One region of the Actinoallomurus acaciae genome, then DNA from elsewhere that is predicted to be linked to it. Evidence: predicted binding sites of a transcription regulator. Region 1 holds the regulator's gene; the other holds the start of a gene.
What was found. Region 1 encodes HspR, which represses chaperone genes until heat shock. Its sites were predicted from a motif close to ANTTGAGTCNNNNNGACTCAANT; they were not measured.
Positions count from the first base shown of each region.

Region 2: lon (endopeptidase La) is a predicted target of HspR. The motif match lies at 9,105-9,127, and genes of this name have one in related genera.

Region 1 is NZ_JBHLZP010000203.1:1,184-12,406, forward strand. It holds gene dnaK (molecular chaperone DnaK) at 1-1,576, shown strand, start outside; gene grpE (nucleotide exchange factor GrpE) at 1,626-2,330, shown strand; gene dnaJ (molecular chaperone DnaJ) at 2,366-3,523, shown strand; gene ACFFNX_RS25115 (heat shock protein transcriptional repressor HspR) at 3,529-3,969, shown strand; gene clpB (ATP-dependent chaperone ClpB) at 3,970-6,567, shown strand; gene ACFFNX_RS25125 (hypothetical protein) at 6,661-7,266, shown strand; gene ACFFNX_RS25130 (alkaline phosphatase D family protein) at 7,317-8,897, shown strand; gene ACFFNX_RS25135 (hypothetical protein) at 9,176-9,811, shown strand; gene ACFFNX_RS25140 (tetratricopeptide repeat protein) at 9,884-10,450, opposite strand; gene ACFFNX_RS25145 (NYN domain-containing protein) at 10,566-11,223, opposite strand, start outside.
Region 2 is NZ_JBHLZP010000092.1:9,459-20,681, forward strand. It holds gene ehuB (ectoine/hydroxyectoine ABC transporter substrate-binding protein EhuB) at 1-494, opposite strand, end outside; gene thpD (ectoine hydroxylase) at 575-1,483, opposite strand; gene ACFFNX_RS15065 (ectoine synthase) at 1,485-1,877, opposite strand; gene ectB (diaminobutyrate--2-oxoglutarate transaminase) at 1,912-3,159, opposite strand; gene ectA (diaminobutyrate acetyltransferase) at 3,165-3,701, opposite strand; gene ACFFNX_RS15080 (NAD-dependent epimerase/dehydratase family protein) at 4,079-5,149, shown strand; gene ACFFNX_RS15085 (nitroreductase family deazaflavin-dependent oxidoreductase) at 5,197-5,688, shown strand; gene ACFFNX_RS15090 (hypothetical protein) at 5,998-6,525, opposite strand; gene lon (endopeptidase La) at 6,669-9,092, opposite strand; gene ACFFNX_RS15100 (FtsX-like permease family protein) at 9,213-9,923, opposite strand; gene ACFFNX_RS15105 (hypothetical protein) at 10,165-10,557, shown strand; gene ACFFNX_RS15110 (TetR/AcrR family transcriptional regulator) at 10,554-11,156, opposite strand.

The DNA.
Region 1 (11,223 bases):
GCTGCAGAAGCTCAAGCGCGACGCTGAGGCCTACCTGGGCGAGAAGATCACCGACGCGGTGATCACCGTCCCGGCGTACTTCTCGGACCACCAGCGGCAGGCCACCAAGGAGGCCGGCCAGATCGCGGGCCTCAACGTCCTGCGCATCATCAACGAGCCGACCGCCGCGGCGCTGGCCTACCACCTGGAGAAGGAGGGCGAGGCCACGATCCTCGTCTTCGACCTCGGTGGTGGCACCTTCGACGTCTCCCTCCTCGAGGTCGGCGACGGCGTCGTCGAGGTGAAGGCGACCAACGGCGACAACCACCTCGGCGGTGACGACTGGGACCAGAAGGTCGTCGACTGGCTGGTCACCAAGTTCAAGAACGCTCACGGCGTCGACCTGTCCAAGGACAAGATGGCGCTGCAGCGGCTCCGTGAGGCCGCGGAGAAGGCCAAGATCGAGCTGTCCAGCTCTTCGGAGACGAGCATCAACCTGCCGTACATCACGGCGTCCTCCGAGGGCCCGCTCCACCTGGACGAGAAGCTCACCCGGGCGGAGTTCCAGAAGATGACCTCCGACCTGCTCGACCGGTGCAAGACGCCGTTCCAGCAGGTGGTCAAGGACGCCGGCATCAACGTCAGCGACATCAACCACGTCGTGCTCGTCGGCGGCTCGACCCGTATGCCCGCCGTGGCCGACCTGGTCAAGGAGCTGACCGGCGGCAAGGAGGCCAACAAGGGCGTCAACCCCGACGAGGTCGTCGCGGTCGGCGCGTCCCTGCAGGCCGGCGTGCTCAAGGGCGAGGTCAAGGACGTCCTGCTGCTCGACGTGACCCCGCTGAGCCTGGGCATCGAGACCAAGGGCGGCATCTTCACCAAGATCATCGAGCGGAACACCACGATCCCGACCAAGCGGTCGGAGGTCTTCACCACCGCCGATGACAACCAGCCGTCCGTGGAGATCCAGGTCTACCAGGGCGAGCGCGAGATCGCGGCGTACAACAAGAAGCTCGGCACCTTCCAGCTGACGGGCCTGCCCCCGGCGCCCCGCGGCGTGCCGCAGATCGAGGTCACCTTCGACATCGACGCCAACGGCATCGTGAACGTCGGCGCGAAGGACCTCGGCACCGGCAAGGAGCAGTCGATGGTCATCACGGGCGGCTCGGCGCTGCCCAAGGACGACATCGACAAGATGATGCGCGAGGCGGAGCAGTACGCCGAGGAGGACCGCAAGCGCCGCGAGGAGACCGAGACCCGCAACAACGCCGACACGCTCGCCTACTCCACCGAGAAGTTCCTCGGTGAGAACGACGAGAAGATCCCGGCCGAGGTCAAGACCGAGGTGCAGACGGCGCTGGACGAGGTCAAGAAGACCCTCGAGGGCACCGACATCGACGCGATCCGCTCGGCGTCGGAGAAGCTCGCCCAGGTCAGCCAGAAGATGGGCGCCGCGATGTACGCCCAGAACCAGCCCGGCGAGGGTGCCCCGGAGGGTGCCACCGCCGACCAGGGCGGTGCGGCCCAGGAGGACGAGGTCGTCGACGCCGAGATCGTGGACGACGACAAGGACAAGCGCGAAGGCGGCGCGGCGTGAGTCGCAGCCTCCTTTCGCTGCCCGATGAGCCGCTAGGCAAGGAGGAAGCGTGACGGAGCGTCGTGACGACGCCGAGGAGCGCGAGGGCCCGGTGATCCGCGACAAGCGGCGCATCGATCCTCAGACGGGCAAGGTCCGGGAGCCGGCGGAGCCGGCTCCCGAGGCCGCCCCGAGCGCTCCGCCGGCCGCGGAGAGCGAGGAGATCGCGGACATCAAGAAGCAACTGGCCGAGCGCACGCTTGACCTGCAACGGCTTCAGGCGGAGTACTCCAACTACCGCAAGCGGGTCGAGCGCGACCGGGTGACGGTGCGCGAACAGGCGCTGGCGAACGTCCTGACCGAGCTGCTGCCGGTGCTCGACGACATCGGGCGGGCCCGTGAACACGACGAGCTGAACGGCGGGTTCAAGCAGGTCGCCGAGGGGCTCGAGGGCATTGTCGGCAAGCTGGGACTGCAGGCGTTCGGCGCTCCGGGCGAACCATTCGACCCGAACATCCACGAAGCGCTCATGCACTCCTACTCCGCCGACGTCACCGAGCCGACGGCCGTGCAGATCCTGCAGCCCGGCTACGGCATCGGCGAGCGGATCCTCCGGCCGGCCCGCGTCGCCGTGGCCGAGCCGGGCGGTGACGCCGAGCCGGCCGAGCAGGCAGGGCCGGCCGAGCAGGAGGAGCCGGAGCCACCGGAGACGGCCGAGGCCGAGGGCGCCGAGGCCGAGACACCGCCCAAGGCCGACACGGCCGACGAGGACTGACGAACGAGCGACAAGAAACGAGGTAAGGGGCGCCGGTGAGCACCAAGGACTATTTGGAGAAGGACTACTACAAGGTCCTCGGTGTTACGAAGACCGCCACCCAGGACGAGATCAAGAAGTCATACCGCAAGCTCGCTCGCCAGTACCACCCGGACGCCAACAAGGGCGACTCGGAGTCCGAGGAGAAGTTCAAGGACATCTCCGAGGCGTACGACGTGCTGTCGGACGAGAAACGGCGCAAGGAGTACGACGAGGCTCGCAGCCTGTTCGGCGGGGCGCGTCCCCGTGGAGGCGCCCAGGGCGGGTTCGGCTTCGACCTGGGCGACCTGTTCGGGAACACGGGCACGGGCACCCCCACGGGTGGCACGGGCGAACGCATCGGCGACCTGTTCGGCGGGCTGTTCGGCCGCCGCCAGACGACCCAGCGGCCGCGCCGTGGCTCCGACGTCGAGTCGGAGATCACGATGACGTTCGGTGAGGCGCTCGACGGCCGTACGGTCCCGCTCCGGCTGACCAGCGAGGCGGCCTGCCCGACCTGCCGGGGGACCGGTGCCAAGGCCGGCACGGTCCCCCGGGTCTGCCCCCGCTGCGAAGGCACCGGACAGGAGAGCCGCAACGCCGGCGGATTCGCCTTCTCCGAGCCCTGCCGCGAGTGCCACGGCCGTGGCCTGGTCGTCGACGACCCGTGCACCACGTGCTACGGCAGCGGCCGTGCGCAGAGCACGCACACGATCCAGGCGCGCATCCCGGCGGGAGTGCACGACGGGCAGCGCATCCGGATCAAGGGCAAGGGCGCGCCGGGAGAGAACGGCGGACCGAACGGCGACCTGTACGTCGTCGTGCACGTCAAGCCGCACAAGGTCTTCGGCCGCACGGGCGACAACCTCACGCTGAAGGTGCCGGTCACCTTCCCGGAGGCCGCGCTCGGCGCCGAGATCAAGGTGCCGATCCACCGCGGCCAGCCCAAGACCGTGCGGATCCCGGCGGGCACGCCCAACGGGCGGGTGCTGCGGGTCCGCGGCCAGGGCGCCCCACGGCGCGACGGAAGCCGGGGCGACCTGCTCGTCACCGTCGACGTGCAGGTTCCCAGCGAGATCGATGACACCACCCGCGAGGCGCTGGAGAAGATGTCCGGCAGCCTCGGTGGTGACGGCGTACGGAGCGACTTGATCCGGATGGCGCGAGAGGAGTGAACCTCATGGACCCTTTCGGCGACGACAGCCCGGTCTACGTGATCTCCGTTGCCGCGGAGCTGTCCGGGATGCACCCACAGACGCTCCGTACGTACGACCGGATGGGTCTGGTCTCGCCGGGCCGCACCTCCGGCCGTGGCCGCCGCTACTCCATGCGCGACATCGTGTTGCTGCGAGAGATCCAGCGGCTGTCCCAGGACGAGGGCATCAATCTGGCCGGCATCAAGCACATCCTCGACCTGCAGCGTGAGTCCGAGGCCCTACGGGCCGAGGTCGCGCGGCTCAGGGGGCTGGTCGAGGAGCTGGGCAACGAGCTGGAGTCCACCCGAGCGGTGGCCGCCCGGCTCGCCCGGCTGAAGAACACCCCCGAGTCGACGGCCGGCGCCGAGCTGGTGCCGATCCGTCAGACGAGTGTGGTCGTGTGGCGCTCACGCGGGGAGGAATAAGTGGACTACAAACGGACCGAGAAAAGTCAAGAAGCGCTCTCCGCCGCCCTGCGGCGGGCGGCGACCGAGGGGCACCCCCACGTCGATCCCGCTCATCTGCTCGTCGCGCTGCTGTCGCAGGGCGAGGGCACCGTGCAGCGGCTGCTCAAGGAGGTCGGCGCCGATCCGCAGGCGCTGCGCCGCCAGGCCGAGGAGCAGATCGCCGCGCTGCCGAAGGCCGCGGGCGCCACCGTCGGCGCGCCGGAGACCTCGCGGGCGCTGCTGGTGGTGCTGAACACCGCGGCCAACCGCGCCAGGCAGCTCGAGGACGACTACATCTCGACCGAGCACCTGCTCGTGGCCCTGGCGGCCGACGGCGGGCCGGTCGCGAAGCTGCTGCGTGCGGCCGGCGCGACCCCCGACGCCCTGCTGGAGGCGTTCCCCAGGGTCCGCGGAAACGCCCGCGTGACGAACGAGAACCCCGAGGACACCTACCAGGCGCTGGAAAAGTACGGCGTCGACCTGACCGAGCAGGCCCAGGCGGGCCGGCTCGACCCGGTCATCGGCCGTGACAACGAGATCCGCCGCGTCGTGCAGGTGCTGTCGCGGCGCACGAAGAACAACCCGGTGCTGATCGGCGAGCCGGGCGTGGGCAAGACCGCAGTGGTCGAGGGCCTCGCCCAGCGCATCGTCGACGGCGACGTGCCGGACACGCTGAAGAACAAGCGGCTCGTCGCGCTGGACCTCGGCGCGATGGTCGCGGGTGCGAAGTTCCGCGGTGAGTTCGAAGAGCGCCTCAAGGCGGTCCTGAACGAGATCAAGCAGAGCGACGGGCAGATCGTCACCTTCATCGACGAGCTGCACACCGTGGTCGGCGCGGGCGCGGCCGAGGGTTCGATGGACGCGGGCAACATGCTCAAGCCCATGCTGGCCCGCGGCGAGCTGCGCATGATCGGCGCGACCACGCTGGACGAATACCGCGAGCGGATCGAGAAGGACCCGGCGCTGGAGCGCCGGTTCCAGCAGATCTTCGTCGGCGAGCCGACGGTCACGGACACCGTGGCGATCCTGCGCGGGCTCAAGGGCCGGTACGAGGCACACCACGAGGTGGTGATCACCGATGCGGCGCTCGTCGCCGCCGCGGCGCTCTCCGACCGGTACATCACCGCCCGGTTCCTGCCGGACAAGGCGATCGACCTGATCGACGAGGCCGCGTCCCGGCTGCGCATGGAGATCAACTCGCGGCCGGTCGAGGTCGACGAGCTCCAGCGTGTCGTCGACCGGCTGGAGATGGAGCAGCACCAGCTCAGCAAGGAGTCCGACGAGCCCTCCCAGCTGCGGCTCGAACGGATCAAGGCCGAGCTCGCCGACCGTAAAGAACAGCTCAACGACCTGAACGCCCGCTGGCACGCGGAGAAGGAGGGGCTCAACAAGGTCGGTGAGCTGAAGAAGCGCATCGACGAGGCCGAGAGCCGGCGCGAGCAGGCCTTCCGTCAGGCGCAGCTCGACGGCGACTGGAAGACGCCGAGCGACATCGCGGTCGAGATCGAGCGGCTTCAGGAGGAGCTCGAGACCGCGGCCGAGGCCGCCAACAACCCCAACGCCATGGTCAAGAGGGAGGTCACCGCCGACGACGTGGCCGAGGTGGTCGCCGCCTGGACCGGCATTCCGGCCGGACGCCTCCTCGAAGGTGAGACGGCCAAGCTGCTGCGCATGGAGGAGGAGCTGGGCCGCCGCCTGATCGGTCAGTCGAGCGCCGTCAGGGCCGTCTCCGACGCCGTACGCCGGGCGCGGGCGGGTGTCTCCGACCCCGACCGGCCCACGGGCTCGTTCCTGTTCCTCGGCCCGACCGGGGTCGGCAAGACCGAGCTGGCCAAGGCGCTGGCGGACTTCCTGTTCGACGACGAGCGGGCCATGGTGCGCATCGACATGAGCGAGTACGGCGAGAAGCACTCCGTCGCACGGCTCGTCGGCGCGCCTCCCGGCTACGTCGGGTACGAGGAGGGCGGCCAGCTCACCGAGGCGGTCCGCCGCCGGCCGTACTGCGTCGTGCTGCTGGATGAGGTCGAGAAGGCCCATCCCGAGGTCTTCGACGTGCTGCTGCAGGTGCTGGACGACGGACGGCTGACCGACGGCCAGGGCCGTACGGTCGACTTCCGCAACACGATCCTGATCATGACGTCGAACCTCGGGTCGCAGTTCCTGGTCGAGGAGTCGCTCGACGACAAGGCTCGGCGCGAGGCCGTGATGGGCGCGGTACGGGCGAACTTCAAGCCGGAGTTCCTCAACCGCCTCGACGATGTGATCATCTTCGACGCGCTCTCCACCGAGGAGCTGACGGAGATCGTCGATCTCCAGGTCGACCGGCTCGCCGCGCGCCTGGCGGACCGCCGGCTGAGGCTGACGGTGACCGACGCGGCCCGCGACTGGCTGGCGCTGACCGGCTACGACCCGGCGTACGGCGCGAGACCGCTCCGCCGGCTCGTGCAGAGCGCCATCGGCGACCAGCTCGCCCGCGAGCTGCTGTCGGGCGAGATCCGCGACGGCGACGAGGTCGTCGTGGACGCGGACTCGGCCGCCGACCGGCTGACCGTCAAACCCGCGGTACCGGCCGCCTGATCAGCTCGACTCGGGGCGATATCTCTTTCTTTCGACAGGGGTATCGCCCCGAACCTTTTCCCGGCCGACTGCCCATCCGGCTATCTTTGGGCGATGCCCGGTCCGATTTCACGCCGGAGTCTTTTCCCGGTCGCCGTCGCGGCCGTGGCGGTCATGGTCCCGGTCACCGGATGCGACGGGGCGAAGCACCTGGTCAAGGCCAAGCCGACACCCGGCACCTCGGCCCATCCCCTCGCCCTCGGGCAGGCGCACGTCGTCGACTGGGGCAGCGGCGGCCGAAAGATCGAGGTGTCGCCGCTGAAGGTCGAGCGCGGCCGCATCGGCGACCTCGCCGACTACGACCTCAAGGCGGCGGACAAGAAGATGACGCCGTACTACGTGCGCATCCGGTTCCGCAACGCCGGCCGGGCTCCGCTGGAGTCCACCGAACTCGACGGCAGCCTCCACGTGGCGCTCCAGGACACGGCCGGCCGGCCGTTGCACTCGCTGATGTTGTTCGACCTGTTCGGGGGCGGACGGCTTCCCTGCAAGACGACGAAGTCCACGGCGAACTGGCCGGTCGGCGCCGCCCTCGAATCGTGCACGATATTTCTCGGCGACCCCGCCGCGACACCGGCGACGCTGCTCTACAGCGTCCCGGTGATATCGGGCCTGGTCGCCGCGGACGCACTGGTCTGGTGGAAGGTCACCGCCGCCTGAACCACCCCGAAGTGGACGACCAAGGCGGTTGTGGCGTAAGCCATACGTCCATGACCCAACTCGTCGTCGGCCCCCTGCTCCGCCACGTCGGACCGGATACGGCCGCGATCTGGCTCGAGACCGACCAACCGTGTGACGTGCGCATTCTGGACGCGACCGCCTCGACGTTCACCGTCCACGGGCACCACTACGCGCTCGTCCAGATCGAGGGGCTGGCCCCCGGTTCGGACACCGAGTACACGGTCGCGCTCGACGGCGAGACCGTCTGGCCCGAGCCCGGCTCGCCGCCCAGCCGGATCCGGATCCCCGCGCCCGGCGACGAGCGGCGGATCGCCTTCGGGTCGTGCCGCGTCGCCCCCGGCGTGGAGAAGGTCCACGGGCCGGACGTGCTCGGCGCGTTCGCGCGGCGGCTCGCGGACGGGCACGAGTGGCCCGACCTGCTGCTGATGGTCGGCGACCAGGTCTACGCCGACGAGACCGGACCGGAGATGCGGGAGTTCATCGAGGCCCGCCGCGACACCGGCGAGGCGCCGGGCATGGAGATCGCCGACTACGAGGAGTACACCAGGCTGTACCGGCTCGCCTGGAGCGACGACGCGATGGTGCGGTGGCTGCTGTCCACCGTGCCCTGCCTGATGATCTTCGACGACCACGACATCCGGGACGACTGGAACACCTCCGAGACCTGGTTGCGCGACATCCGCGCCCGGCCCTGGTGGCACGACCGGATCACCGGCGGGCTCGGGGCGTACTGGATCTACCAGCATCTGGGCAACATGTCGGCGGCCGAGCGGGCCGGAGACCCGGTCTACCGCAGGGTGCTGGAGACGGACGGCGACGCCGGGCGAGTGGTCGACGAGTTCGCCGAGCGCGCCGACGAGCAGGCGGACGGCACCCGGTGGAGCTATGCCCACGACTACGGGCGTACGCGGCTCGTCGTGGTGGACAGCCGCTGCGGGCGGGTGCTCCGCGACGGCCGGCGGTCGATGCTGGACGACGCCGAACTGGCGTGGGTGCAGGAACAGTGCCGCGGCGACGTCGATCACCTCATCGTCGCCACCTCGCTGCCGTTCCTGCTGCCGGCCGCCATCCACCACCTGGAGTCCTTCGACGAGGCGATCGCGGGCGGCGCGTGGGGACAGCGCCTCGCCCGGCTCGGCGAGAAGATCCGTCAGGGCGCCGACCTGGAGCACTGGGCCGCGTTCGAGGCGTCGTTCCGCGCGCTCGCCGACACGCTGCTGGAGGTCGCGCGGCGGGAGGACGGCCCGCGCAGCATCACGCTGCTCTCCGGGGACGTCCACTACTCCTACCTCGCGCGGGTCGCGGGCACCACCACGCCGATCTCCCAGGTGGTCTGCTCACCGATGCGCAACCACCTGCCGCTGAAGTACCGGCTGCTCCAGCGCGCGGCGTACGGGCGGCTCACCGACGGGCCCGCCCGCGCCCTCGCCCGGCTCGCCCGGGTGCCCAGGGCGCCGATGACGTGGCGACTGAGCCACGGCCCGTGGTTCGACAACGCCGTCGCGACGCTCGTCGTGCACGGGGCCACCGCGTCCGTGCGCTGGGAGGCCGTCGACCCCGGCAGGGCCCTGCGCGAACTCGACCACGCGTCCCTGTCCAAGGTCCTCTGAGGGCGACTCCGCTGCTCAGCGGGCCAAGCGCGCGTTGGCCTCCTTCGGCGGCGGGAGTACCGCGCTGCCGCGTCTCGGCGAAGCGCTTCTCCGCCGACGGCTCGGCCGGTATACCTTTCGGAAGGTCTCTGTCGCCGGAAGGTTTGGTCTCGATGTCGATCCCCGGCCCTCCGCCAGGTTGGTCCCCCGGAAACGGTCCCGGCTTCGGTCCTCCGGGCCTGCCGGGCGGACCTCCGTTCCCTCCCGGCGGACCTCCGGGACCCTACGGAGCATCGCCGGTGCCTCCCGGCGGGCCACCAGGGCCGTTTCCGCCCGCGCCTTCGGCCCGGAGACCGCCGATCGCCCTGATCGTCATCGCCGCACTGGTCGTGGTCGTCGGCGGCGGTGGCGCGGCCTACCTGGCGACGATCTCCAGCGGCGCCTATCCGAAGGCCATCTGGGCGTGCGCGCTGATTCCCGTCGCCGACAGCGCGGCGCTCGTGCCGCACGGGCTGCCCAAGGGGAGCCCTCCCGCCAACAACGAGTCCACCTGCACGTGGAGCAACCTGGTCGCGGTGAACGCCGGGCTGGAGAAGACGACCGCCAACCTGACCGTCCACGCGCGGCGGCAGGGACGCGGGCTGCTGAGCTCCGCGGAGAGCGGCGCGCATCAGGAACTGGTCGCCGAGACGGACGGCAGCAGTGGCGTACGGTCCGCGGGCACGCCGCTGTCCGGCTACGGCGACGAGGCCGCACGCGTGCCCAAGGCGTTCGGCGGGGAGTTCGACTCGATCGTGTTCCGGGACAGCAACCTCGTCGTCGAGGTCGCCGTGGAGCTCGACGACCACCCCGGTGCCCAGACCTCGGAGGCGTGGAACCGCACCCAGCGGGCCGCCTCGCTCGCCGCGCGGCAGCTGCGGACGCTGCGCGGCTGACCGAGGGTCTCCCGGCCGGCGAGCGCGGTCGGGACGTGCCGCCCCTGACGCGGCTCGGCGGCGGCGCCCCGCTCAGCGGAACTGGTGGCCCGGCGCGTCGTCGGTCTTCTTGAGCAACTCGTCCAGCAGCGCGTCGTAGCGGTCCTCCGGACGGCGCAGGTCGAGCCGGCAGCGGTAGCGGATGCGCAGCAGGCCCTCCAGGCTCTCCTGGTCGCCCGCCCGGGCCAGGTCGGCGCCCTCGGTGGCCCAGTCGTGCGCGGCGGTCAGCTCGCCCTGCTCGTACAGCAGCTCGGCCACCGCGCGATGGACCTCCGGGTCCTGCGGCGAATCGGCGCGGACCTCCGCGATCAACCCCCGCGCCTCGTCCAGCTCACCCAGCTCGAACAGGGCGCCGGCGAGATAGATCCGCGGATCGCCGTAGGTGTCGCCACCGTCGGCGAGCGCGTTGCGATAGGTCTCCGCCGCCTTGCCATGGTCTCCCGCGTGCTGCCACTGCTCACCCGCACGCAGCAACAGGCTGGCGCGTGACACGCCGCCTGAGACCGTCTCGGCGAGCTCGACGAAACGCTTCGCCGCCGACGCGTGATCGCCCGTGCGGAGCGTGTCGAACTCCATGTCATCGAGATCGTCTTCGGTCACATGCGTCACCTTCTAGACGCTACCCGGCGGACCTCCTGCGAATCTGGTCATTTCGCATCATCCTCGCGACAGTCACAAGGGTTCACCGGACGGGACGGCCCCCGCCGCGAGAAGGCTATACGCGGCGTGAGCGTTCGAGCGCATCCCAGAACCCACGGCGGAGGGCGTGTCGGACCTCGTCGTGCAGCAGAAAGTCGATCGGGAGTGAGGACCCCTGAAGCAGCCGCGCCTCAAGGTCTGACGGCATTCGCGGCTTGCGCGCGAGCACGGCCTCGAGCCACAGGGCCGGCGCGTCGCGCGCGACCGACTCGCCGAAATCTTCACCTTCCTGATGGGCGGCCTTGACCGCGTCGGAGAGCGTCGGCGTGGACTGCTGCGGCTGCGGCGGCGGAATCTGCTGCGGGCCGGTGTAGGGACCGACGGGCTGCTGGACGTACTGGGGGCCGCTGTTGTTGCCGTTCGACGAGCTCCCCGGCGACGACGGACTCGACGACGGCGAGGAGCTCGAGGGCTTGGGCGGGATGATCGGCGGCGTCGGCGCCGAGTGCGTGGGCGTCGAGCGCAGGGGCGGCACCGGGATCACCGGGCCGGAGGTCGGCGGCCGGCCCAGGCCCGATGCGGAGGGGGACGTGGACGACCCGCCGAGCTGCGGCGGCGGCGAGGTGAGCGGCGTGCTCGGCGGCGGGCTCGAGTGCGTCGACGGCTGCAGCGGGGCCAGCGCGCCGCCGGTGGTGCTGGTCCCGTGTCCGTTGGACAGCGGCGGCGAGGAGGTG
Region 2 (11,223 bases), on a different contig from region 1:
CCGGTGAGAACGCCGAGCTTGATGTTCTGCTTGGCGGCGTCCTCGAAGCGCTTGATGCCCTTCGGGTTTCCCTTGGGCACCATGAACGCCGTCGTCCCGACGAAGTCCGGGTCGGCGAAGGCGACCTGGGCACACCGCTCGGGGGTGATGGACATGCCCGCGGCGATGGTGTCGAACCGGCGCGCCTGCAGGCCGCCGATGAGCCCGCCGAAGTCGACCTGGACTCCCCGCACGTCGTTGATGCCGAGTTCCTTGAAGATCACCCGAGCCAGTTCCGGCGCCTCACCGGTCAGCTTGCCGCTCTTGTCCGTGTAGTCGTACGGCGACTCGTTGGCGAAGCCCACCTGGATGTAACCCTGCTGTTTGGCGCGCTCCAGGGTGCCGCCACCGGAGCGTTCCTTGGCCGGGTCGGTGGTCGAGCAGGCCGCCGCGAGAGGAACGGCGCCCGCCAGCACGGCCGCGGAACGGAGGAAGTCTCGTCGTGATGAGGTCATGGGGGATCTCCAAGGTCCGAGAGCCCGACGGTGGCCACCCCGGAACTCCGGAGTGGCCACCGCCGACGGCTCGGGGGGGCTTATCTGTCGCCTACCGGGGTGAAGTCCCGGGCGGCGATGAACTCGGGACGATGTGATGGTGCGGCGAAAGGCTCCTCACAGGTGTTCTCGACACTGTTGAAGACGATGAAGACGTTCGACCGCGGGAACGGCGTGATGTTGCCGTTCGAGCCGTGCATGCAATTGCAGTCGAACATTGTCGCCGAACCCGCGGGCCCGGTGAACAGATCGATGCCGTGTTTGTTGGCCAGGATGGAGATGCTGTCGGGGTCCGGAGTGCCGATCTCCTGACCACGCAGCGACTCTTTGTAGTGATCGTCAGGGGTTTCGCCCACACATGAGACGAATGTCCGATGCGATCCCGGCATGATCATCAAGCCACCATTGTGGACGAAATTCTCGGTGAGCGCGATGGAAATGCTTACAGCGCGCATACGAGGCATTCCGTCTTCGGCGTGCCAGGTCTCGAAGTCCGAGTGCCAGTAGAAGTCCTTGCCCTTGAACCCGGGCTTGTAGTTGACGCGGCTCTGGTGCACGTACACGTCGGAGCCCAGGATCTGACGGGCCCGGCCGACCACGCGCGGGTCGGTCACCAGCTCGGCGAACACCTCGCTGACCTTGTGCACCTCGAAGATGGACCGGATCTCGTCGGAGCCGCGCTCGGTGACGGTCCGCTCGTCGCGCAGCACGGCCTCGTCCTCGGACAGCCGGCGCAGCTCGGTGCGGTAGCGCTCGATCTCTTCGGGGGCGAGCAGCTCCTCGACCGTCAGGAAACCCTTCTCGTCGAAGGACGCGAGGGTCTCGGGGTCGATGGGTCCGTCGTCCGGGCCGCCGTACACCACGGGATCGGTGCGGTAGAGCAGGGCGGGCTCGCCGGCCTTACGGGTGGGGTAGAGGTCGTTCGGGCCGGGGTTCGGGTGCTCGATCATGTCAGGCCTCCTCGGTGATCAACGGGTAGACGCCGTTCTCGTCGTGTACCTCCCGTCCGGTGCACGGTGGGTTGAAGACGCAGACGGTCCTCAGGTCGGTGTGTGCGCGTACGGTGTGATGCTCGTGGCCGTCGAGAAGATAGAGCGTGCCGGGCTCGAGGCGGTGTTTGTCTCCGGTGTCCTCGTTGACGAGCTCGCCCTCACCCTCGATGACGTAGACCCCCTCGATGTGGTTGGCGTACCACATGTGGGTCTCGGTGCCGGCGTACAGCACCGTGTCGTGCATCGAGAAGCCGACCTTCTCGCTCGCCAGCACGAAGCGCCGGCTCCGCCAGGTGGGTGCCTCCACGTCGCGCTCGGTACCGCTGATCTCCTTCAGCGAGCGGACGATCAATGGGTTCTCCCTTCCTTGTGCCTTGTCTTCCTGGTCAGGCGAGCACCGCGTCCACTGAGGCCGCGATGATGCCGAGCCCTTCGTCGAGCTCGTCGGGGGTGGTCGTGAGGGGCGGCAGCAGCTTGACGACCTCGCTCTCCGGCCCCGAGGTCTCCATCAGCAGGCGGCGGTCGAACGCCTGGGCGCACACCTTCGTGGCCGCCGCGGCCTCGGTGAAGGCCAGCCCCTGGGCGAGGCCGCGTCCACGGAGCCCGCTGATCGCCTCGGGGTGGGCCGCGGCGATCCGGCCGAGCCCCTGCTCGACCTGCTCGCCCTTGGCGAGGGTCTCCTTCTCCAGCCCCTCGCCGTCCCAGAGCTCCAGCGCGGCCGTGGCGGTGACGAACGCCGGGTTCGGCCCACGGAACGTTCCGTTGTGCTCACCGGGCTCCCATACGTCGAGCTCCGGCTTGAACAGCGTCACGGCGAACGGCAGGCCGTAGCCGCTCAGCGACTTGGACAGGCAGACGATGTCGGGCACGATGCCGGCCTGCTCGAAGCTGAAGAACGGCCCGGTGCGCCCACAGCCCATCTGGACGTCGTCGACGATGAGCAGCATGTCGTGACGCCGGCACACGTCGGCGAGGCCGCGGAGCCATTCGGGCGTGGCGGCGTTCAGCCCGCCCTCACCCTGGACCGTCTCCACGATGACCGCGGCCGGGGCGTCCAGGCCGCTGCCACTGTCCTCCAGGAGCCGCTCGAACAGCAGGAAGTCCGGCGTCTGGCCGTCGAGATAGTTGTCGAACGGCATGGGCACGGAGTGGCCCAGCGGGATCCCGGCGCCGCCCCGCTTCATGCCGTTGCCGGTGACGGCGAGCGCGCCGAGCGACATGCCGTGGAAGGCGTTGGTGAAGCTGACGACCGTCTCCCGGCCGGTGTACTTGCGGGCGAGCTTCAGCGCCGCCTCGACCGCGGTCGTGCCCGCCGGGCCGGGGAACTGGACCTTGTAGTTGAGATCGCGAGGTGCCAGCACGACGTCGTGGAGCGTTTCGAGGAAACGCCGTTTCGCGACGGTGTGCATATCGAGGCTGTGCACGACATTGTCATCCGCCAGATAGGCGAGGAGCTTCTCTTTCAGCAGCGGATGATTATGGCCGTAGTTGAGGGTCCCCGCTCCGGCGAAGAAATCAAGGAAAGCGTTGCCGTCCTCGTCGTACAGACGGCTGCCGGAGGCCTTCTCGAAGACCGCCGGCCATCCTCGGCAGTAGCTGCGGACCTCGGACTCGAGCGACTCGAACACGTCCATGCGTCTCACCTGTCTCCTGACGTGGCTGGTACGTCCAGTGGGCCGATGCGGTAGAGCTCCTCCGGCTCGTGGTCGCCGGGGAACAGGTCCCCGGAGAGGAGCGGAGTGCGACGCAGTTCGGCGCCGCGATCTCGGGCGAAGGCGGTGAAGAGCCGGGCCGAGGCGATGTTGTCCGGGGTCACGGTCGCCTCGACGTACCGGTGGCCCCGGTCCGCGAGGTGACCGAGCATGCGGCCGGCCAGGGAGCGGCCACGCCAGTCCTCATCGACCGCGACCTGCCACACGAAGAGCGTCCCGGGCTCCTCGGGGCGGTCGAATCCGGTCACGAAGCCGCGGACCTCACCACCGGACCGGGCGACCACGGAGGTCGCCGCGAAGTCACGGCACCAGAGCACATAGCTGTAGGGAGAATTCAGGTCGAGGGTCTTTGAATCCCTGGCGATGCGCCACAATTGGCTACCATCTTCGACTTTGGGAGGCTCCAAGATCTCGGTGGCGGTGGTGGTCGGGGATTGCGGTGCGCTCGGATGTCCTGGCGACATGGATTACAAATTTAGCGAACCCGAAACAGCGCTTCGGACGACTTTTCGATCACCGTGTTTGAGCCTCGTACTTCGGGGGTACGTCGGGATGTTTTCCGCTTTTGGCCGCCCAGATGGGGGGCCACGTGAAAACGATCACTAAGGTCGATACCAGCCCTCACCAGCACAAACACGGGCATATCGAGCCAGCAGAGCCCGGTGATCGTCTCACCATGCGGACACTCCTCCCCCCGGAACACGGCGCCCGGTCCCCCTGAGGGGCGGAATCTAATATTGAGATCTAGATCACACCTATTGTTGCAAACCTATAACGGATGTGAGGCGTCTCGGCTGCCGCATGTGACGTCAGATGATCACTGAGGACTACGTTGAAGGCCATGCGGGTACTCGTCACCGGTGCTTCGGGATACGTCGGATCGCACGCGGTGAAGTCGCTCCTCGCCTCCGGTCACCGCCCCCGGCTGCTCGTCCGCGACCCCGGCCGGACGGGCCGCGTCCTCGCCGGGATCGGGGTCGACGCCGACGAGACCGAGATGTGCGGCGGCGACATGCTCGACCGGGAGGCCGTCGGCCGCGCGCTCGACGGCTGCGACTCGGTGATCCACGCCGCGGCCGCCCTCGGCGTCACGGGCCGCCGTACGGACCTGGTCTCGGTCAACGTCACCGGCACGCGCAACGTGGTCGGCGGGGCCGTGGCCCGCGGCCTGGACCCGGTGATCCACACCTCCACGATCGCGGTGTTCGTCCCGCCCGCGGGCCCGGTGATCACCTCCGACGCTCCCCTGGCCCGGCCGCGTACGGGGTACGGGCGGTCCAAGCTGGAGGCCGAGCGGTACGCGCGGAGCCTGCAGGACGACGGCGCGCCCGTCACGATCGTCTATCCGGGCGGGGTGCTCGGGCCGTCCCAGCCACACCTGGACGCGATGCCCGCGGGCCTGGCCGCCGGGCTGGGCATCGCGTGGCCGGTGTCGCCCGGAGGGGTGTCGCTCCTGGACGTACGCGACCTGGGGGACGCCCTGGCACGCTGCGTCGAGCCCGGCCGGGGCGCCCGGCGGCTCATCCTGGGCGGGCACTACGTGCGATGGCCGGAGTTCGCCGACCTGTGCGACGTGCTGACCGGCGTCCGCTGCCGCCGGATCCCCCTGCCCGGCGGCCTCATGATCGCGCTCGGTGCGCTGCTGGACGCCGCGAAGAAGGTGCACGGCTTCCGGTATCCGCTGACGCGGGACGCGGCCGAGTTGATGGTGACGCTCGTCCCCTCGGACGACACGGTCACCCTCGACGCTCTCGGCGTCACGCTCCGCCCGTTGGAGGAGAGCGTGGCCGACACTCTGCGCTGGCTCGCCGCCGCGGGGCACCTGCGTCCTTCCCGTGCCGGGCGCCTGGGGCCCGTTCCGTCCGGGGCGACCGACGACGACGCGAGGCGCCACCCGGACGCCGCGCAGTAGGACAGCGGGGCCTTGAGACAGGCCCCAACCGCCACAAGGAGATCGTGATGCCCGTTCGCGCCCTGCAAGGAGTGCTCACACCGGTCGCCCAGAGGCTGGCGAGCGCACCGTGGTTCGCCCGGATCGGCCCCAGGGTCGTCCCGCCGCTGGACCGGGTACTCCACCGTCTGTCCGGCGGACGCGTCCTGCTGCCGGCGATCGTGCTGCCGAGCATCGTGCTCACGACGACCGGCCGCAAGACCGGCCTGCCACGGGAGACGCCGCTGATCTGCCTGCCCGAGGAGGACGGCTCGTTCGTCGTCGTCGGCAGCAACTTCGGCCGCGACCACCACCCGGCGTGGACGGCGAACCTCTTGGCCGACGCGAAGGCCGAGGTCCGCTACCAGGGCCGCCGCATCCCGGTCACGGCACAGGCGCTGGAGGGCGCCGCCCGCACCGAGGTCTGGCCCCGGCTCGTACGGATCTGGTCGGTCTACGACACCTACGTCGAACGCGCCGACCAGCGCGAACTGCGCGTCTTCCGCCTCACCCCGTCCTGACCGCGGCCAGCCGCCGCAAGGGCACCGGGGCCGGTGCGCCGGTTACGGCGCACCGGCCCTGCCCGGATCACCATCCGGCGACGCCCAGCCGCCCGGGACCGAGCCGAAACCGCAACCCGACCCCAAGCAGAAACGCAACCGGACCAACCGGCCCAGGATCAGCCGCAGCGAAGGCACCGCGGCCGGTGTAGCCGGCCGCTTCGGCCGGGCACGCCGTGGCTCGGCCTCCAACCCTCGTCCGGCTTCGCCCGGTCACGCGGGGCCGGGCCGACCCCAGGCGGAAACGGACCCGGACCGATCGGCCTGAGGTCAGCCGCTCGACGTCGGTGAGGGGGCCGGGGCCGGTGTGCCCGGCTGGTTCGGCTGGGGCATGCGGTGGTTCTGTCCCCAGCCGCCGTTCGGCGGTGCCCAGCCGCGCATGCCGGGGCCGAAGCCGCGGCCCATCTCTCCCGGGCCGAAGCGTCGGACCTGGGACGGTCGGTCCGGGCCGTGGTCGTGGTTGAACGCGGCCACGATGCCGCCGCCGACCAGGCCGCCGATCAGTCCGGCCACCAGGGTCAGCGCGCCGGCCCGTACGGAGCCGTTGGAGGACCATCGGCGCCAGCGGCTCGGTCCGTTCGGTGGGCCCTCCGCGTACGGCGGGGGCGTGCGGCCGGACTCGAGGAACTCCGTCTGCGCGCCGCCCTGAGGCGGCGGTGCTCCCGGCGCCGGTGCGGCCGGCGGAGGCGGTGCCTGCCCGCCGCCGGCGGGTTCGGCGGGCGGTTCGGGCCGTGGGGCCGACGGCTCCCCGGCCGGTGTGGCGCTCTCGCGGGGATCGTGCTCGTCGTGTTCCGCCATCTCACTTTCCTCTGTTCACGATTCAGTGGGCCTAGCGAACCCGATTGTCGCGCAGAAACCCCTAAGCACCGCGTAAGCGGAAAAGGCGGTCCCGCCTCCGCGGGACCGCCCTTCCAGCGGCCATCAGGCCGTTCAGGGAGATGTCAGGCGGCCACCGTCTGCCCGGTCGTCGCCGGTTCCAGCGCCCAGTCGAGCACCTCGCGGACGTCCGAGGCCAGGTGGACGGTCAGCTGCTCCAGCACCTCCGCCGGCACGTCGTCCAGGTCGGGCCCGTTGCGCTTGGGGATGAGGACCGTGGTGATCCCCGCCCGGTGCGCGGCGAGCAGCTTCTGCTTGACCCCGCCGATGGGCAGGACGCGCCCGGTCAGCGAGACCTCGCCGGTCATCGCCACGTCGGAGCGTACGAGGCGGCCGGACAGCAGCGACGCGAGTGCGGTCGTCATCGTGACGCCGGCGCTCGGCCCGTCCTTGGGCACGGCCCCGGCGGGCACGTGGACGTGCACGCCGCGGTTCTTCAGGTCGCCGACCGGCAGCTCCATCTCCGCGCCGCGCGAGCGCAGGTACGACAGGGCGATCCGGGCCGACTCCTTCATGACGTCGCCGAGCTGGCCGGTCAGCGTCACGCCGGTCTCGCCGGTCTCCTCGTCGGCCAGCGACGCCTCGATGTAGAGCACGTCGCCGCCCGCCCCGGTGACCGCGAGGCCGGTGGCCACGCCGGGCACCGCCGTACGGCGCTCCTCCTCCTTGAGCGAGGTCTCCGGGGTGAACCGGGGCCGCCCGAGGTAGTCGCGCAGGTCGTCCGCGCCCACCGACGCCGGCAGGACCGGAGGCCGGTCGGGGTCGGCGGGATCCGCGGCCTCCAGCGCGGCGTTCGCCGCCACCTTGCGGAGCACCCGCGCGATCGCCCGCTCCAGGCTCCGTACGCCCGCCTCACGGGTGTACTCCCCCGCCAGCATCCGTAGCGCGTCCTCGCCGATCGTGACCTCCTCGGCGGTCAGGCCGGCCTTGTCGAGCTGACGCGGCAGCAGGTGGTCGCGGGCGATGGTGACCTTCTCGTCCTCGGTGTAGCCGTCGAGCGAGACCAGCTCCGTGCGGTCCAGCAGCGGGCCCGGGATCGTCTCCAGGGCGTTTGCGGTGGCCAGGAAGACCACGTCGGACAGGTCGAGCTCCACCTCGAGGTAGTGGTCGCGGAACGTGTGGTTCTGCGCCGGGTCCAGCACCTCCAGCAGCGCGGCGGTCGGGTCGCCGCGGTAGTCGGCGCCGACCTTGTCGATCTCGTCGAGGAGGACGACCGGGTTCATCGAGCCCGCCTCGCGGATCGCGCGCACGATCCGGCCCGGCAGCGCCCCGACGTACGTGCGCCGGTGGCCGCGGATCTCCGCCTCGTCGCGTACGCCGCCGAGCGCGACGCGGACGAACTCGCGCCCCATCGCCCGCGCGACCGACTCGCCCAGGGACGTCTTGCCCACACCCGGCGGGCCGACCAGGGCCAGCACCGCGCCGGAACGCCGTCCGCCGATCACGCCGAGACCGCGCTCCTCACGCCGCTTGCGCACGGCGAGGTACTCGACGATGCGCTCCTTGACGTCGTCGAGCCCGGTGTGGTCCTCGTCGAGGACCGTCCTGGCGCCGGCGATGTCGTACGCGTCCTCGGTCCGCTCGTTCCACGGGATGTCGAGGACGGTGTCGAGCCAGGTGCGGATCCAGCCGACCTCGGGCGACTGCTCGGCGGTCCGCTCGAGCTTGTCGACCTCCTTCAGCGCGGCCTCGCGCACCTTCTCCGGCAGGTCCGCGGCCTCCACGCGAGCGCGGTAGTCCTCCTCCTCGCTGGAGGGGTCGCCGCTGAGCTCGCCCAGCTCCTTGCGGATGGCGGCGAGCTGCTGGCGGAGCAGGAACTCCTTCTGCTGCTTCTCCACACCCTCCTCGACGTCCTTGCGGATCGTCTCGGCGACGTCCAGCTCGGCCAGGTGCTCGCGGGTCCAGCCGATCGCCAGTTCCAGCCGCTCGGTCACGTCGGTGGTCTCGAGGATCCGCACCTTCTGCTCGGCGTCGAGGTAGGACGCGTAGCCGGAACGGTCGGCCATCACCGACGGGTCCTCGATCTGCTGGACCATGTCGATGACCTGCCAGGCGCCGCGCTTCTCCAGCACGCCGACGACCAGGGCCTGGTACTCCTTGGCCAGTTCCGCGGCCCGCGCGCCGAGGCCGGTGTCCTCGGCCACGGTGCCCTCGACCCACAGCGCCTTGCCCGGGCCGGAGGTGCCGGTGCCGATGCGCACCCGCGCCACGCCGCGTACGACGGCCCCCGGGTCACCGCCCGGCAGCCGGCCGATCTGCTCGATGACCGCCAGGGTGCCGACGGCCGCATATTTCCCGTTCAGCCGAGGCACGATGAGCACCTGCGGCTTGTCATCCTTGTTGTCCGAAAGCGTCCCTGGCACGGTGGTGCGCGCCGTCTCGATGGCGCCTCGTACCTCATCGTCCGTGAGAGACAACGGCACGACCATCGCGGGCAGCACGACCTCGTCGTCGAGGGGCAGCACCGGCAGGGTGACGGTCTTGCTCATCAGGCCTCCAAAGCTTGAGTCACTCACACTCAAGAAAGGAGAGCCCTGATCTATTTCCCGGGGGTCGTTCGCTCTCAGCGATGCCGGTCCGGCAGACCCTCGAGATCATGCGAGCGCGGCTCAGAGAGTCTCGGTCACCGGACGGCGGCCCCCGAGGCGGGCGGGAATGAAGGTGAGCACCGCCACCACGAACACGGTTGCCAGTACCAGGGCGATCAGCTGCCAGGGCGCGGGAAGCGTGGCTCTGTCGCTGTCGCCGCCGGTGATCGTGTTGATGGCGGCGAACAGCAGGAGGCCTCCCGGGAAGACGCCCAGGGTGGCACCGACGAGCGCGGGCAGCACCTGCGCGGCCGCCAGGGCGACGGTCGTCTCCTGGGGGGTCGCGCCGAGGGCGCGTGCCAGCGCCGACGCGTGCCGGTTGTCGAGCACCGTCGCCCAGGTGATGACGATGGCGTTGACCGCCGCCAAGGAGAGCAGGACGACCGTCCAGACGAGGAGCACGTGCCGCAGCACCACCACCTGAGTCTCGGTATACGCGCCCGTGCCCGGCTGGTCGCCGAGGAAGGCGTTGAGCACCAGCAGGACGTCGATTCCGCTGACCGTGACCGCGATGCTGACCACACCGAGTACCACCCGTCGCGGCCGGCGGGCGGCGACCCGCAGGGCGAGCAGAAACGGGACGGGCAGTCGCGCTGAGAGAGTGATCAGCCAACCGGTGCGGCGGGGTGGGCGTGCCGCGTCGGCCAGCGCGCTGACGGTGCTGGAGCGGGCCGCGCGCACGGCCGGAACGGCGGTCGCCACCACCGCGACGCCGAGTGCCACGGCGGTCACCAGACCGATCGTGGACCAGGTCAACGACGCCGTCCCCGCGCTGCCGACGAGACCGGCACTGGACTCGGTGAGCAGCGGAGCGGTCAGCGCTCCGATCGTCAGCCCGGCCGAGATCCACAGAAGACGCGGGGCAGCGACGTTAGATCAAGGCCGCCATCCGGTACGCCCGGTCGGTTCCGCGCGTGTCCGGCGGGGAGATAACGGCTGGCACGCCGGGGCCAGAGCTTGCGATCATCACGGCATGACCGCCCCCGACATCGAGATGCTGGACCACCTCGCCGCCGAGTGCGCCCGGCTGGTCGCCACCGACCATGACCGCCGCCTCGATGGTTCGCTCGCCTCCCTCGCCGAACTGGACGAGGTGTGCTGGGCCCTGCTGGCCGACGGGCCGCTCGCCGAGGACCGGCTCCGCCTGTGGTGGCAACTCGCCGGCGCCTACACCGGCCGGGTCCTGGTCCAGGAGTACGGCGGCACGTGGATCGACCACGAAGGCAGCCTCGCCGTCGAGGTCTCCGGGGTGAAGGCGTTCCCCTTCTCCACCGCCCACCGCGTGCTGAGCGGCGAGGAGGGCAAGAGCCTGGCCTCCCTCGCGCGGGCCCTGCCCGTCATCATCGACCGGCAGGGGCGTAGCTAGGGCCGATCCGCGCGCAGGCCGTCGCAGATGACGGTCATCATGCGCAGGGCCATCTGCCGGTCGCCGTGTTCGTGTTCCACGGCGGTGTGGATGCTGTTCAGCAGAGCGCGTACGTCATTGACGCCGATGTCGGCGCGGACCTGGCCGCTTTCGCGGGCACGCTCCACCAGGCGTTCCAACGCCCGGTCCAGTCGGCCGGTCTCGGCTGCGATCCTGGCCTTCGCGTCGACGCCGGCTCCGGCCAGGATCTCGGCCAGCCCCCGGCTCTCCGTGCCGCGTTCGACCATGCCGCGGCAGAACCCGAAGAACGCCTCGCCCGGGTCCTCGGCCTCGGCTAGGGCGCGCGCCTCGTCCACCAGCTGGGCGATCCGGTCGAGCACAATGGCCTCGAACAGCGACTCCTTGGTCGGGAAGTGTCGGTGCATGGTGCCGGCACCCAGCCCGGCGCGGCGGGCGATCTCATCGACCGGTACGGACACGCCCTCCGTCGCGAAGCACTCCCGCGCGACCTCGAGGAGCCTCTCGCGGTTGCGCCGGGCATCCGCCCGCATCGGCCTCGTCCGTTCCCGGGCGTGCTCACTGATGTCGTCCGCGGCCATGACGCCCTTCCATAGACAAGCGGGGTAGGGACCCCGTATATTTCCAGATCCGGGGTAACCACCCCGG